3 regions of the Salinivibrio sp. IB574 genome follow, and region 3 is predicted to be linked to each of the others. Evidence: predicted binding sites of a transcription regulator. Region 3 holds the regulator's gene; each other region holds the start of a gene.

Region 1 (4,409 bases), on a different contig from region 3:
AAGCAGACTGTGGCACAAACAATCCCCTGAAAAATGACCGATTTTTAGTGCTTATTTTTAACTATAAAAATACAACGGGTTACCGTATGCACCCCAGCAAAGGGGCGCAACGACTTACCAATAGTGCTCGGTGGTAATGTTACCGGGCTTACGGCGTAGGTTTTTGCTTAATCCTTTGCCTTCCAAAATGCTCTTCACTTCTTTGACCATCGCCGGGTTCCCGCACAGCATCACTTGACTATGGTCCGGCTGAAGCGGCAGCCCAACCACACGTTCGAGCAAGCCATCTTCCAACGCATGGGTGATCCGTCCAGAAAGGGCGCCCGCGGTGGGCTCGCGACTCACGAACGGTTGCACGACTAACTGATCGGGGTATTTTTCTTGTAGTGCGTTGATGCGTGCTTGATAGGTCAGATCCGCCGCGAATCTTACCGCATGCACCAAGATAACCTTTCTAAACCGTGACCAAACATCCCCTTGCTCCATAATCGACAGATAAGGACCAATGGCGGTACCGGTGGCGAGCATCCACAAATGTTGGCCTTGCGGCACTTCATCCAAGGTGAAGTAGCCTGCGGGATCTTTGGTGATCATCACGGTTTCACCCGGCTCTAGCGCATGCAGTCGCGGCGACATGAGTCCATCGGCGACACGTGTGGCATAGACTTCGTGATACTTACTTTGAGGAGGGTTTACAAACGAGTAGGCGCGTTGAATGAGTTTACCGTCGATCTCCATCCCCAGTTTTGTAAACTGGCCGGCGGTAAAGGGTTCAATAGGGGCGGATAACACCAGGCTGAAGAGATCCTTCGTCCAATGTTGGTTCTCCACAACTTCAGCCTTGATCCAAGTGGCCATATTACCTCCTCACGTCTTTTCTCCGATTCGATATGTACAGCGACGTTGCCCGGACACGATGTGCTCTTCGCGCTCGATACGGTAAGCATTACCTAAAAGGCGTTGAAATAATTGTATTTCTGAACGGCAAAGCGCCGGACACGTTTTGGCTGCGTGGCAGATAGGGCAGTGATGTTCAATCAATATGTAGTCGGCGCCATCCTGTTGGAGCTCGGCCATATACCCCTCGCTCTCTCTAAGATACGCCAAGGTTTGCAATTTAGCCTCTAAATTATCGCAATCTTTTAGTGCATCTTGATATTGCGCAAGGGTTCGCGCTTCTCGTTGCGCGATCACTTTTTCGACGCCCTGCTCGCCAAACACGTCTTGGACGGAGTCAATCAAGGTGATCGACAGATCGTTATGACTGTCTGCAAAACGGCTATGACCACTGGCCGTGAGCGACCAGTGGCGGGTGGGGCGGCCCACTTTGGCGCGCACATCTTCGAAATCAACCAGCCCTTCTCGCTCAAGGCTCTGTAAGTGTTGGCGCACGCCCATCGTGGTCATCCCCAGCGATTGCGCGAGGGTTTTTGCGCTGACACTGCCTTCTCGTTTAAGGGTATCGAGAATGCGATCGGTAGACTTGATGGTAGTGATAGTGATTACCCCAATACGCTGCCCAGCAGCACACAACTAAATAAAGCAAAGTGTTTACAAAAGGGTAATCGAAATCAATCCACTTGACCAGTCAGGGCAGCACATTGGCTGCCCGCTGAGTTATAAGATGTGATGCTTGATGGCGTCGTCTTTACGGCTTAAATAGTGGGTCGAGCGGATGCGGCGTATGGTACGACATTGACCGCGTACCACCAGGGTTTCTGTGGTGGCCAGATCGCCTTGGCGGCTAATGCCATCTAGCAAGTCCCCTTTGGTGATCCCAGTGGCGGCAAAGACAACGTTATCGCTGCTCGCCATGTCGGACAACGTCAGTACTTGGTGGGCTTGGATCCCCATTTCTTGGCAACGGGCTATTTCTTGCTCACCAAAAGCGCGGTTCTCTGGGGTATCGTCTTTGACTTCGTGGCGAGGGAGCAAACGTCCTTGCATGTCGCCGCCTAGGGCGCGAATAACGGCGGCTGACACCACACCTTCCGGCGCACCGCCAATGCCGACCATCACATCTACTTCGCTTTCAGGCATGCAGGTAAGAATTGAGGCGGCCACGTCGCCATCGGGAAAGGCGAAAACTCGGATCCCGCGTTGCTGCATAGTGGCGATGATGGCGTCATGACGAGGCTTTGCCAAGGTGGCGACGACCAGCGTATCTAGGGTTTTGCCTAGGGCGATGGCGATATTTTCTAAGTTCTCGAGCAGGGGCTTGTGCAGGTCAATGGCACCTTTGGCGCCCGGTCCCACTACCAGTTTTTCCATGTACATATCCGGCGCTTTTAAAAAGCTACCTTTCTCGCCGGCGGCCAGTACCGCCAGGGCATTCGCTTGCCCCATGGCCGTCATGCGTGTGCCTTCAATCGGATCGACGGCAATATCGACCGCGTCGCCGCCCAAGCCGACTTGTTCACCGATATAGAGCATCGGCGCGTCGTCTATTTCGCCCTCGCCAATCACAATTTCACCATCAATCTCGGTGAGGTTCAGTAAGGTACGCATCACGGCAACGGCTGCACCATCCGCTGCATTTTTATCGCCACGGCCCAGCCATTTATAACCGGCAAGGGCGGCGCCTTCGGTGACACGAGAGAAAGCCAGTGCGAGATCGCGTTTCATGAGTACTCCAAGATAAAAGCCACAAAAACTGGTCAGCCCAGTGAGCGCGCGCCAGTTTACCAGAAATAGAAAACGTTTGCGTACGCCTGTGAGCAGAGGATATGTGGAAATACACGTCAGCCGGATCAGGAATAACACCAAATATGCTGGATTTTTGTGCACTTGTGCGTTGGCAAGGCGCGAGAACAGTGGCAGTCTAGCGTGCGCTCGGTACAATAACAGCGGGGTGCACAATCACGTTGCACGGGTTGCTGCTGATGTCAGTAGTAACGGGATCAATCGTCAGAAATAAGGTGGCCTTGATGTCATTGGAAGTATTAGAACAACTCGAAGCAAAAGTACAAATGGCGGTGGATACCATTTCGCTGCTGCAAATGGAAATCGAAGAGCTGAAAGAAAAGAATGACGCGCTAGAGCGTGATGCAGCCTCGGTGAAAGAAAGCCGTGAAAGCCTCGAGCAAGAAAACGCCAAACTGCGTGAAGAGCAAGAAGCGTGGCAAAACCGTATTCGTAGCTTGCTGGGCAAGATTGAGAACGTCGAATAAACAAAAACAGAGCCGATTGGCTCTGTTTTTCTATCCGCGTGAGGCGACGTATTAGTCGTCGTCTTCCTCGTCATCAACGTCGACGCTATCCATGGTGAGCGCGTCGGGTGAGAGGATCACGCCGGTCGTATCTGCATAGACATGATCGTCCGGGAGGAAAGTCACACCGCCAAAGTTGACGGGAACGTCGGTTTCCCCTGTGCCTTGTTCATCCGCGCCGACCGGAATCGATGCCAGTGCTTGAATACCGATATCAATCTCATCAATGGTGTCAACATCACGGACGCAGCCATACACAATCATACCTGCCCAATCGTTATCAGCAGCAAGCTGTGCAATTTCGCCATCAATCAACGCACGGCGCAGTGAGCCACCGCCATCAATCAACATGATTCGTTGCTGACCGTCTTGTTCAGCAAGCTCGCGGATAAGGCCATTATCCTCAAAGCATTTAACGGTTGTAATCTGGCCACCAAACGCACTGCGGCCCCCGTAAGAGCTAAACATTGGCTCCACGACATCCACTTGTTCAAGATACATGTCGCATAGTTCCGAGGTATTGTATTCCATAGTCTAACTTCTTGTTGAGGCAGAAAAAGGCTGACAACATGCGGTTGCCAACAAGGCTAGTCCAAGTATAACGGGCCGATAAGGCTTTGCAATGCAAAAGGGGACAATCTGTGCCCTGATTACACTAACAGCATACCGGTCATAAAAAGGCCATTGGTGACCAATGCACAACGTACCATGTTTCCCATCATAGGACGCAATGCGGTGGCGCTTGCGGCTTGATACACTTCACGGCCATGGCGAATCAATAAGGGAACGCCGGCGAGAAACAACCATCCCAGCCAAGCTTGGAAGGTGAGCGCGGCAAACAGCGAATAGCAAACCACGGCACTGGCAAGCAAAATCACATGATACTGGCGACCTCGATGTGGGCCTAACCGTACCACAAGCGTATGTTTGCCACAGGCGCGATCGTTATCAATGTCGCGTAGGTTATTGATGTTGAGCACTCCCACTGCGAGTAAGCCGCATGCGGTGGCGGGGAGGATAACTAGCGAGTCAATGTGTCCAACTTGTAAATAGTAGGTCCCAGCGACACCCAGCCAACCGAAAAACATCAACACGGAGAGATCCCCCAGCCCACGATAGCCATAGGGTTTATTGCCCACGGTGTAGGTAATGGCCGCCACAATGGCCATGACACCGAGTAGCAGAAAACTGACGATATCA
Region 2 (4,409 bases), on a different contig from region 3:
CGATCCCACTAACCAGGCCCTAAGCCGGAGAGAGATTGCATGTCAAACGATCAACTACACCGTTACCTATTTAAAGATGTGTCTGTGCGTGGTGAGCTGGTCAAGCTCGATGAAACCTATCAACGCATCTTGGAAAACCAAGATTACCCTGCGCCCGTCCAAGCGCTACTGGGGGAGATGCTTGTCGCCACCAGCTTGCTCACTGCCACCTTAAAATTTGAAGGCTCGATTACCGTGCAACTGCAAGGTGACGGTCCGGTATCCCTGGCGGTAATCAATGGTGATCACCAGCAGCAACTGCGCGGTACCGCACGCCTGAAAGGCGACATCAAAGCCGATGCTACCCTACCTGAGATGCTCGGTAAGGGGCAGCTCATTATCACCATCGAACCGGTCGACGGCGAACGCTATCAAGGCATTGTGGGCTTAGACTCGGATCATCTGCAAGGCTGCCTTGAAGACTACTTTGCGCGTTCAGAGCAACTGGAAACGCGACTTTGGTTGCGCACCGGTGAGTTTGATGGCAAACGTCACGCGGCCGGAATGATGCTGCAAGTGCTACCTGACGGCAAAGGGGACGATAACGACTTTGACCATTTGGCGAAGCTGACTGAAACCGTTAAAAATGATGAATTATTTGGCCTTGACGCAAAAGATGTCCTTTATCGTCTATATCACCAAGAAAGCGTGACCGTTTTCGATCCTCAGTCAGTATGCTTCAAATGCAGCTGCTCACGCGAGCGAAGTGCACAAGCGATAGCCGCCATAGAGCGCAGCGAAGTCGATAAAATGATTGCAGAAATGGGCACGATTCGTTTGCACTGTGATTATTGCGGCAGTGATTATGCGTTTGACAGCGTCGATGTCGCGGCCATCTTTGAGCAAAACGCCGATTCATCGTCACAAATGCAGTGAAAAACGTGCTACATATTTAGTTGCATAAAACAAAGAAACCCAACTTAGTTCAAAAGCCAGCATCAAGCTGGCTTTTTTCTTGGTCTCCTCGGACACATCTCACATTTTTTTGCGCATTAATTTTGTACAAACAATAAGAGCTCTGTGGGTAGCGCAAACGTTTAACTAAGCGTTACCATAGAGGGAGTCACGTCACCTGGTGGTCAGTACCCTACAATCAAAATAGCCCTAGTGTGCGTGCGGTAATTTTTTGCAGTAACTCCCTGAATGGCACTATTCAGGTTGCTAGCATAAAGACAGTTAACAACATCTTACCCCAAGGAGCACCTATGACTGTCCTAAACGTCGAATCCGAAGTCGCCGGCATCGATCTTTCCCGTCATGGTCTGGAAAATGTCAAAGAAGTCATTCGCAATCCCTCTTATGAACAGCTGTTCGAAGAAGAAACCAAACCTGGGCTGGAAGGCTATGAAAAAGGCGTGGTGACTGAGCTCGGCGCTGTGGCGGTGGATACCGGTATTTTTACTGGCCGCTCACCGAAAGACAAATACATTGTGCGTGATGACACCACCCGCGATACCGTGTGGTGGTCCGATCAAGGGAAAAACGATAACAAGCCGATTGATCACGCCGTTTGGAAAGATTTAAAAGCCTTGGTTACCCAGCAACTCTCTGGCAAACGTCTGTTTGTGATTGATGGCTACTGCGGTGCCAACCCTAACACACGTTTACGGATCCGTGTGATCACCGAAGTGGCGTGGCAAGCGCACTTTGTGAAAAACATGTTTATCCGTCCTACCGATGAAGAGCTAAAAGACTTTGAGCCAGACTTCGTGGTCATGAACGGTGCTAAATGCGTCAACAATAAATGGCGCGAGCATGGTTTGAACTCGGAAAACTTCACGGTCTTCAATCTTACCGAGCGCATGCAGCTTATCGGCGGGACATGGTACGGTGGCGAGATGAAAAAAGGCATGTTCGCCATGATGAATTATTTCTTGCCCTTGCAAGACATCGCATCCATGCACTGCTCGGCAAATATGGGCAAAGACGGCGACGTCGCGATTTTCTTCGGCCTATCTGGCACGGGTAAAACAACCCTCTCCACCGATCCGAAGCGTCAGCTGATTGGCGACGACGAACACGGCTGGGACGATCATGGTGTGTTTAACTTTGAAGGCGGCTGCTATGCAAAAACCATTAAGCTGTCCAAAGAAGCAGAGCCCGATATTTACAATGCCATTCGCCGCGATGCGCTGCTTGAAAACGTCACCGTACGCGGTGATGGCCGTATCGACTTTGACGATAACTCCAAAACCGAAAACACCCGAGTGTCTTACCCGATTTATCACATCGATAATATCGTTAAGCCAGTGTCGAAAGGCGGACATGCCAACAAGGTGATCTTCCTCTCCGCGGATGCGTTTGGCGTGCTACCGCCGGTGTCTAAACTGACGCCTGAGCAGACCAAGTATCACTTCCTGTCAGGCTTTACCGCCAAGCTGGCCGGCACTGAGCGTGGTATTACAGAGCCAACCCCCACCTTCTCAGCTGCTTTCGGGGCCGCATTCTTGACCTTGCACCCAACCAAGTATGCAGAAGTGTTGGTCAAACGTATGGAAGCGGCAGGTGCAGAAGCCTACCTAGTGAATACTGGTTGGAACGGCTCAGGCAAGCGTATTTCGATTAAAGATACCCGCGCCATTATTGACGCTATCTTAGATGGTTCGATTGAGAAAGCAGAAACGAAGACGATTCCTATCTTCAATCTCACCGTGCCCGTCTCACTCGACGAGGTCAACGATGGCATCCTTGACCCGCGTGACACCTATGTTGATCCACTCCAGTGGGAAAGCAAAGCGAAGGACCTTGCCCAACGCTTTATCGATAATTTCGACAAGTATACCGACACCCCAGAAGGGGCTGCTTTGGTTTCAGCCGGGCCTCAGCTCGACTAAATCATCCCACTTACGCCCCATAGCAATATGGGGCGTACTTTTTGCCTAGCAGTTGAATTTAGGCCACTTTTGCGCCAGTCTTAATCCATTCATCGTCACCGTTTCTCGCTCCGATAGGATTTGCCCATGCGCATCCTGGCCAAACTGTTTGCCAGCTTGATCATCCTGATTGTCACCGCGCTTTTCGTGGTTGTGGTGCTTCTGCATACCCGTTACAGCACACCTGTCTTTAATGCCTTCGCCCAGACCCTGTTACCCGGTAAACTCACCGTGGCACAAGTGGGGTATCACTGGCGCTCACCACTGCAACTGACATTGATCCAACCGGATTATCAAGCCTCCCAAACCGATTGGCATGCGGACAAACTACAACTTTATATAGACCCCGCGACCTTTCCACACATTGCTTGGCTACGCATTGATGGTATGGATATTGACCTTGATGCGCTGGACGCCAACCCATTGCAGGAATTACCTCAAGGGCTGACTATTGGTCGAGTGCTACTAAGTGATGTCACCCTACACACGCCGCACTGGCAAGCCACCAATGTACGTGCACAACTCGATAATTGGCAAAAAGGCTCCCAAGCCTATGGCACAGTGAAAGGACGAGCACAATGGGAAATAGGCTCGCTTAACGGACAAGGTATCGCCTTAACCCAGTTACTACTGGATGCGAAACCGAGTGACCAAGGGTGGGAAATTCTGGGCGCCTCGATGCAGTGGCAACGCGCTGCAATCAGTGCGCAGGGCCATTGGCAACCCGGCACCCTCTCGCTCGAGCAACTCACTATCAGCGATGCGGTGATTGATAGCGAGCAAACCCGCCAGATCCTCGCGCAAGCACTCGCGGCTTGGCCTCACGATACCGTGTTAACCGTCGCCCGTGCCGACGTAAGACAACTCAGCGCAGAAACGCATCTCCTGTCGGTGAACCAGTTAACCTTCTCGGCGCAAAATCTTCGTTTCGCCCCCAACGCGCCTTGGTGGTATCAACCGGCGATGCGATTGTCATTCAACGCCGATTATCTACGCTGGCAAGGCCAAACTTGGGAACAGCCGCTGGGTGATATCGAGTGGAGAGATAACACAGTGATCGTCAATCAGCTCACCAGCCAATTGCAGGAGGGCTTTTTTGCTGTGTCTGGCCAATTCACCCAGAACAATTGGCAAATAGACCGTTTTCAAGCCAACGGTTTAACCCTCTCTCGCCAAGAGCTTGATCCCCTTCAAGCCCTGTTACCCGGTATACCGACCCAACTGAGTATCACTAGTTTACAGCTAAAGCATAACGAGTGGCTCAACTTATCCCCTGACTTTGCCACCAAAATCAGTGGCATTGATGTGGATGGCCAATCTCTTGAGATCCGCGATGGCGAGCTGGTCAATGGTCTCATTACAGCCAGCGCCAACCATGCAAGTATTAACCAGCAGTGGCTCGCAGAGCCCTACCTACGTCTTGAGGCTCATGATCGTAAGCTTCAGCTGCACCAATTTTTACTGGGTTTTCCCGATGGCCAACTAGCGCTGTCTGGG
Region 3 (4,409 bases):
ACTAACCTTGGCCGATATTGTTGCCCGTGTCATTGTCGCCCCCGCCGAATTGCCTGTTGGCATTATTACCGCCCTAATGGGTGCTCCTTTCTTTCTATGGCTTCTTATTCAACAACGAAAAGCAGTGGTTCACGAATGACAGATTCTGCCCTTCAAATCTCCAAGCTCAGCTATGCGCTTAACGGCCGTCAACTGCTAAGCGAGATTGATCTCGCCTTTACTGCCGGCCAGTTACACGTTTTACTCGGGCCGAATGGTGCGGGGAAAAGTACACTGTTAAAGCAATTGATTAGCGACAAACATCAGCATGGCAGTGTGCAGTTTTGGCAACAGCCCAAAAGCCAGTGGCAAGGCGAAGAATTTGCCCGACGAGTTGCCTTCCTTCCCCAACATAGCGGCCTCACGTTTGCATTCTCCGCGCAAGAAGTGGTCGAGATGGGGGCGACACCACTAAAGGCAAACCGAGAACAGATCGCAGCCCTTGCCAACGAGCAACTAACGGCATGGGATATTAGCCATCTTGCTCATCGACCGTATCCGATTCTATCTGGCGGTGAAAAACAACGCGTACACATGGCACGCGTGTCATTACAGCTAGCGCAAACCGCACCGGATCAAGCGATACTGATGCTGGATGAACCCACTTCGGCCTTAGATATTACCCATCAACATTACACCCTAAAGCGCTGTCGAGCACTCGCTGACCAAGGAATGACAGTGCTATTGGTGTTGCACGATCTGAATTTGGCGGCGCAATACGCCGATCAACTGCATTTTCTGAAAGAAGCTCGAATCGTCCTATCCGGCGATCCGTGGCAGTGTTTTAGTAGTGATAGAGTGGCAGACATCTACCAATACCCGCTGACCGTTCTGACTCATCCGGAGCATAACTGCCCACTGATCGTGTCTTAATTGATAAATACATCATAGCTGGCTCACAAAACCGTCTGTTAGTCCATTTTCGCTGATCAGACCAATTGCGAGTGTGCGCCAACCTAAGTAAACTGAGAGCGCAACCGATTAGCTATGAGAATGGATGAAATCGGATTCGTTACCTTCGCAACCGTCTGATGTGCCGGGATTGTGAAAGACATCGCCGCTGACGAACAGCGGCGTTTTTCTGTAAGGTCGCGAGTAACGATCCCTACGCATTACTACAAAGAAGAATCAAGATGGCAACGATTAAAGATGTCGCGCGTCTCGCCGGTGTATCGACCACGACGGTGTCACACGTGATAAACAAAACCCGCTTTGTCGCCGAGAAGACGACTGAGAAAGTATGGCAAGCGGTTGAAGAGTTAAACTACGCCCCAAGTGCTGTGGCGCGAAGCTTGAAATGCAACACAACACGTACACTGGGAATGCTGGTGACCAAATCCACCAACCCCTTTTTCGCCGAGCTTGTTCACGGTGTGGAAGACTATTGCTACAAGCAAGGCTACACGCTGATTCTCTGCAATACCGAGGGTAACCTCGAAAAGCAACGCGACTACCTGCGTATGTTGTCAGAAAAGCGCGTCGACGGACTCATTGTGGTGTGCTCTGATCTCAACGAAGATTTGATGCTGTTATTAGAAAAAAAACGCGATCTGCCTATGGTCGTGATGGATTGGGGCAGTCACCATATCGATACAGACCGTATAGAAGATAATGCTGAATTAGGCGGTTACCTTGCCACCAAACACTTTATTGATAATGGACATACTAAAATTGGCTGTATTTCCGGCCAAATGGATAAAAATACCTGTAAGCATCGCTTAAACGGTTATTTCCGTGCGTTAAAAGAAGCCCACATTACAGTGAATGAAAACTGGCTGATTGAAGCGGATTTCGAAGCCGATCAAGCACAAATTGCCGCGAAGCAATTGGCGACAATGTCAGACCGCCCGACCGCTGTCTTTTGCTTTAATGACATTATGGCATTAGCGGCGATTAGTACGTTTAACGAGTACGGCTTGAAAGTGCCAGATGATATATCGGTGATTGGTTACGATAACATTGATCTCACCGAGTATTTCTCGCCACCATTGACAACTATTCACCAGCCTAAACGCCGTTTAGGCAAAACAGCCGTCAAGCTCTTGCTCGCGCGAATTGCCAACAACGAGACTCAGCAGCAAGTGTTCGAAATGCAACCTGCACTAGTGAGTCGACAATCAGTTAAAATCATAGATTAGTGTTTTTATTACACTTTTATGACACACCGTCTCCTTTGTGAGACGGTGTGTCTAATGAGAGACAACTCGATAAACCCTTCACTTAGCCATTAATCATTTACAGCTCTCTTGAACTAAGATCACACTTTTAAATGCTGCTTGGGACGACATCACTGTCTAATTATTATATGCTTAATAGCGTTTGAACAAGGCAAACCATGGCGAAAGCATGGGACGCAAAGCCACCGGCCTAATAACTTCCACTAGTGTTTTGGAGTTGATGGCAGCGGGGTTGCCAACAATTGATGATCGAAGCTGACAACTATTTGATAGATCGTTGACAACTCTGTGGTTTTGCCTTGTTACATTTTGACGTCTTTTTTGGGCATTAGTAATTCATCGAGATATTAATCAAATGGATAAACCAGCTTTAAAGAATGCAATGAAGTTATTTGCCAAATTTGGCAGCATTAAGTCCCGTTCAATGTTTGGCGGATTCGGTATTTTCTGTGACGATACCATGTTCGTTTTAGTCGTAGAAAACCAGCTCCACTTACGAGCCGGAAAAGAAAATGAAACACTATTAAAACAACAAGGCCTCGAGCCCTACGTGTATAAGAAAAGAGGATTTCCAGTTGTAACTAAGTATTTTGCAATACCAAAAGAATGGTGGGACGATGAAGAAAAGTTATTGTCAGAAGCAAAATACGCCCTAGAAGTAGCGAAGCGAGATCGAGCTGAGAAAAACAGGACTTCGCCAACAAGATTAAAAGATCTACCTAATTTACGGCTGGCAACCGAACGTATGCTCAAAAAAGCAGGTATTACATCTCCAGCAGATTTGCAGCAACAAGGTGCCGTTAATGCCTATAAAGCTCTTCTCTCGGCGCATGAAAAAGAGCTAAGCTTGGAGTTACTGTGGTCACTAGAAGGCGCGATTACTGGCAAACATTGGTCTGTGGTTCCACCTCAACGTCGCCAAGAATTATTACAACATTTAGAAAATTAATTCCTCACAACACCTATACCTCTCTACCTTTTTTGTGAGCAATGTTCGCGTCCAACACCGCCTTTATGGCGGTGTCGCTTTTTCTGAACGCACTAAACGCTCAATAAATCATCATTCAAACTAATTTCAGACAGAAAACGAAAGTTTCTTGCGATCGGTCGGGTCTGGTTAAAGGTACGATTAAGGACACAGTTCCTCAATGTAACCGACAAATCAGCCAGTTAATTCAGCTACAGTACCTAAAGTAATAACTGGGACCCATTTACTATCGGACGAGACACAGTATGCCAGTAAAAAAGATATTGCTTGGTTTAGTGGTGGTGGCGCTTGTAACACTTTGGTTCAGTTTAGATCTCAGCCAGTGGCTCACGCTTGAAAACGCCAAAGCACAACAAGTGGCATTGAATGATTACATTATCGAAAACGCGACCACCGCAAGCCTGGTGTTTTTTGTCGGCTATGTAGTGATGACCGCCCTGTCCTTACCGGGTGCGGCAGTGGCGAGTTTATTGGGCGCGGCACTCTTCGGCTTTTGGTGGGCATTGGTGTTGGTCTCCTTTGCTAGCTCGATTGGCGCCACCCTCGCCTTCTTGGTGAGTCGCTTTATGTTGCGCGACTGGGTCCAAGCCAAATTTGGCAATAAGCTCGATACCATTAATCGCGGCATAGAGAAAGACGGTAGCTTGTATCTGTTGACCCTCCGCCTGATCCCGATTTTCCCGTTTTTTCTGATTAACCTCGTGATGGGTCTAACGTCGTTCAAAACCCGCACCTTCTATTGGGTCAGTCAGCTCGGTATGTTGCCGGGTACCGCAGTCTACGTGAATGCAGGGACCCAACTGGCCCAAATCGACGCACTTGGCGACGTGGTGTCACCCTCGGTGCTTGGCTCACTCGCCTTACTGGGTATCTTCCCACTGCTGGCAAAGTGGGTCATGGCGTGGATCACGCGTCGTAAACGCTATCAAGGTTGGAACAAGCCCCATCAGTTTGACCGCAATATGGTAGTGATTGGTGCCGGTGCAGGCGGCTTGGTATCAAGTTATATCGCGGCGGTAGTGAAAGCGAAGGTTACGCTGGTCGAAAAAGGTTCGATGGGAGGAGACTGCCTAAACACAGGGTGTGTTCCCTCAAAAGCGCTGATCCGTGCGGCGAAAACCATGCGAGAAATTGGCAAGGCTAAGGCCTTTGGCATTCATACCCAAGCGCCAGCGGTTGATTTTCCGGCAGTCATGGCGCGGGTT

What was found. Region 3 encodes PurR, which represses purine synthesis genes. Its sites were predicted from a motif close to TNANGNAAACGTTTNCNTNA; they were not measured.
Region 1: glpX (class II fructose-bisphosphatase) is a predicted target of PurR. The motif match lies at 2,690-2,709, and genes of this name have one in related genera.
Region 2: pckA (phosphoenolpyruvate carboxykinase (ATP)) is a predicted target of PurR. The motif match lies at 1,065-1,084, and genes of this name have one in related genera.

Annotation. Positions count from the first base shown of each region.
Region 1 is NZ_MUFN01000005.1:176,276-180,684, forward strand. Features, by position in the region: gene BZJ17_RS04275 (ferredoxin--NADP reductase) at 115-858, opposite strand; gene BZJ17_RS04280 (metalloregulator ArsR/SmtB family transcription factor) at 868-1,488, opposite strand; gene glpX (class II fructose-bisphosphatase) at 1,618-2,625, opposite strand; gene zapB (cell division protein ZapB) at 2,928-3,170, shown strand; gene rraA (ribonuclease E activity regulator RraA) at 3,222-3,740, opposite strand; gene BZJ17_RS04300 (1,4-dihydroxy-2-naphthoate polyprenyltransferase) at 3,860-4,409, opposite strand, start outside.
Region 2 is NZ_MUFN01000010.1:66,680-71,088, reverse strand. Features, by position in the region: gene hslO (Hsp33 family molecular chaperone HslO) at 40-915, shown strand; gene pckA (phosphoenolpyruvate carboxykinase (ATP)) at 1,245-2,873, shown strand; gene BZJ17_RS06540 (AsmA family protein) at 3,000-4,409, shown strand, end outside.
Region 3 is NZ_MUFN01000012.1:59,940-64,348, reverse strand. Features, by position in the region: gene BZJ17_RS07570 (iron ABC transporter permease) at 1-139, shown strand, start outside; gene BZJ17_RS07565 (heme ABC transporter ATP-binding protein) at 136-912, shown strand; gene purR (HTH-type transcriptional repressor PurR) at 1,173-2,177, shown strand; cyclic di-GMP riboswitch class I at 2,357-2,456, shown strand; gene BZJ17_RS07555 (TfoX/Sxy family DNA transformation protein) at 2,572-3,165, shown strand; gene lpdA (dihydrolipoyl dehydrogenase) at 3,450-4,409, shown strand, end outside.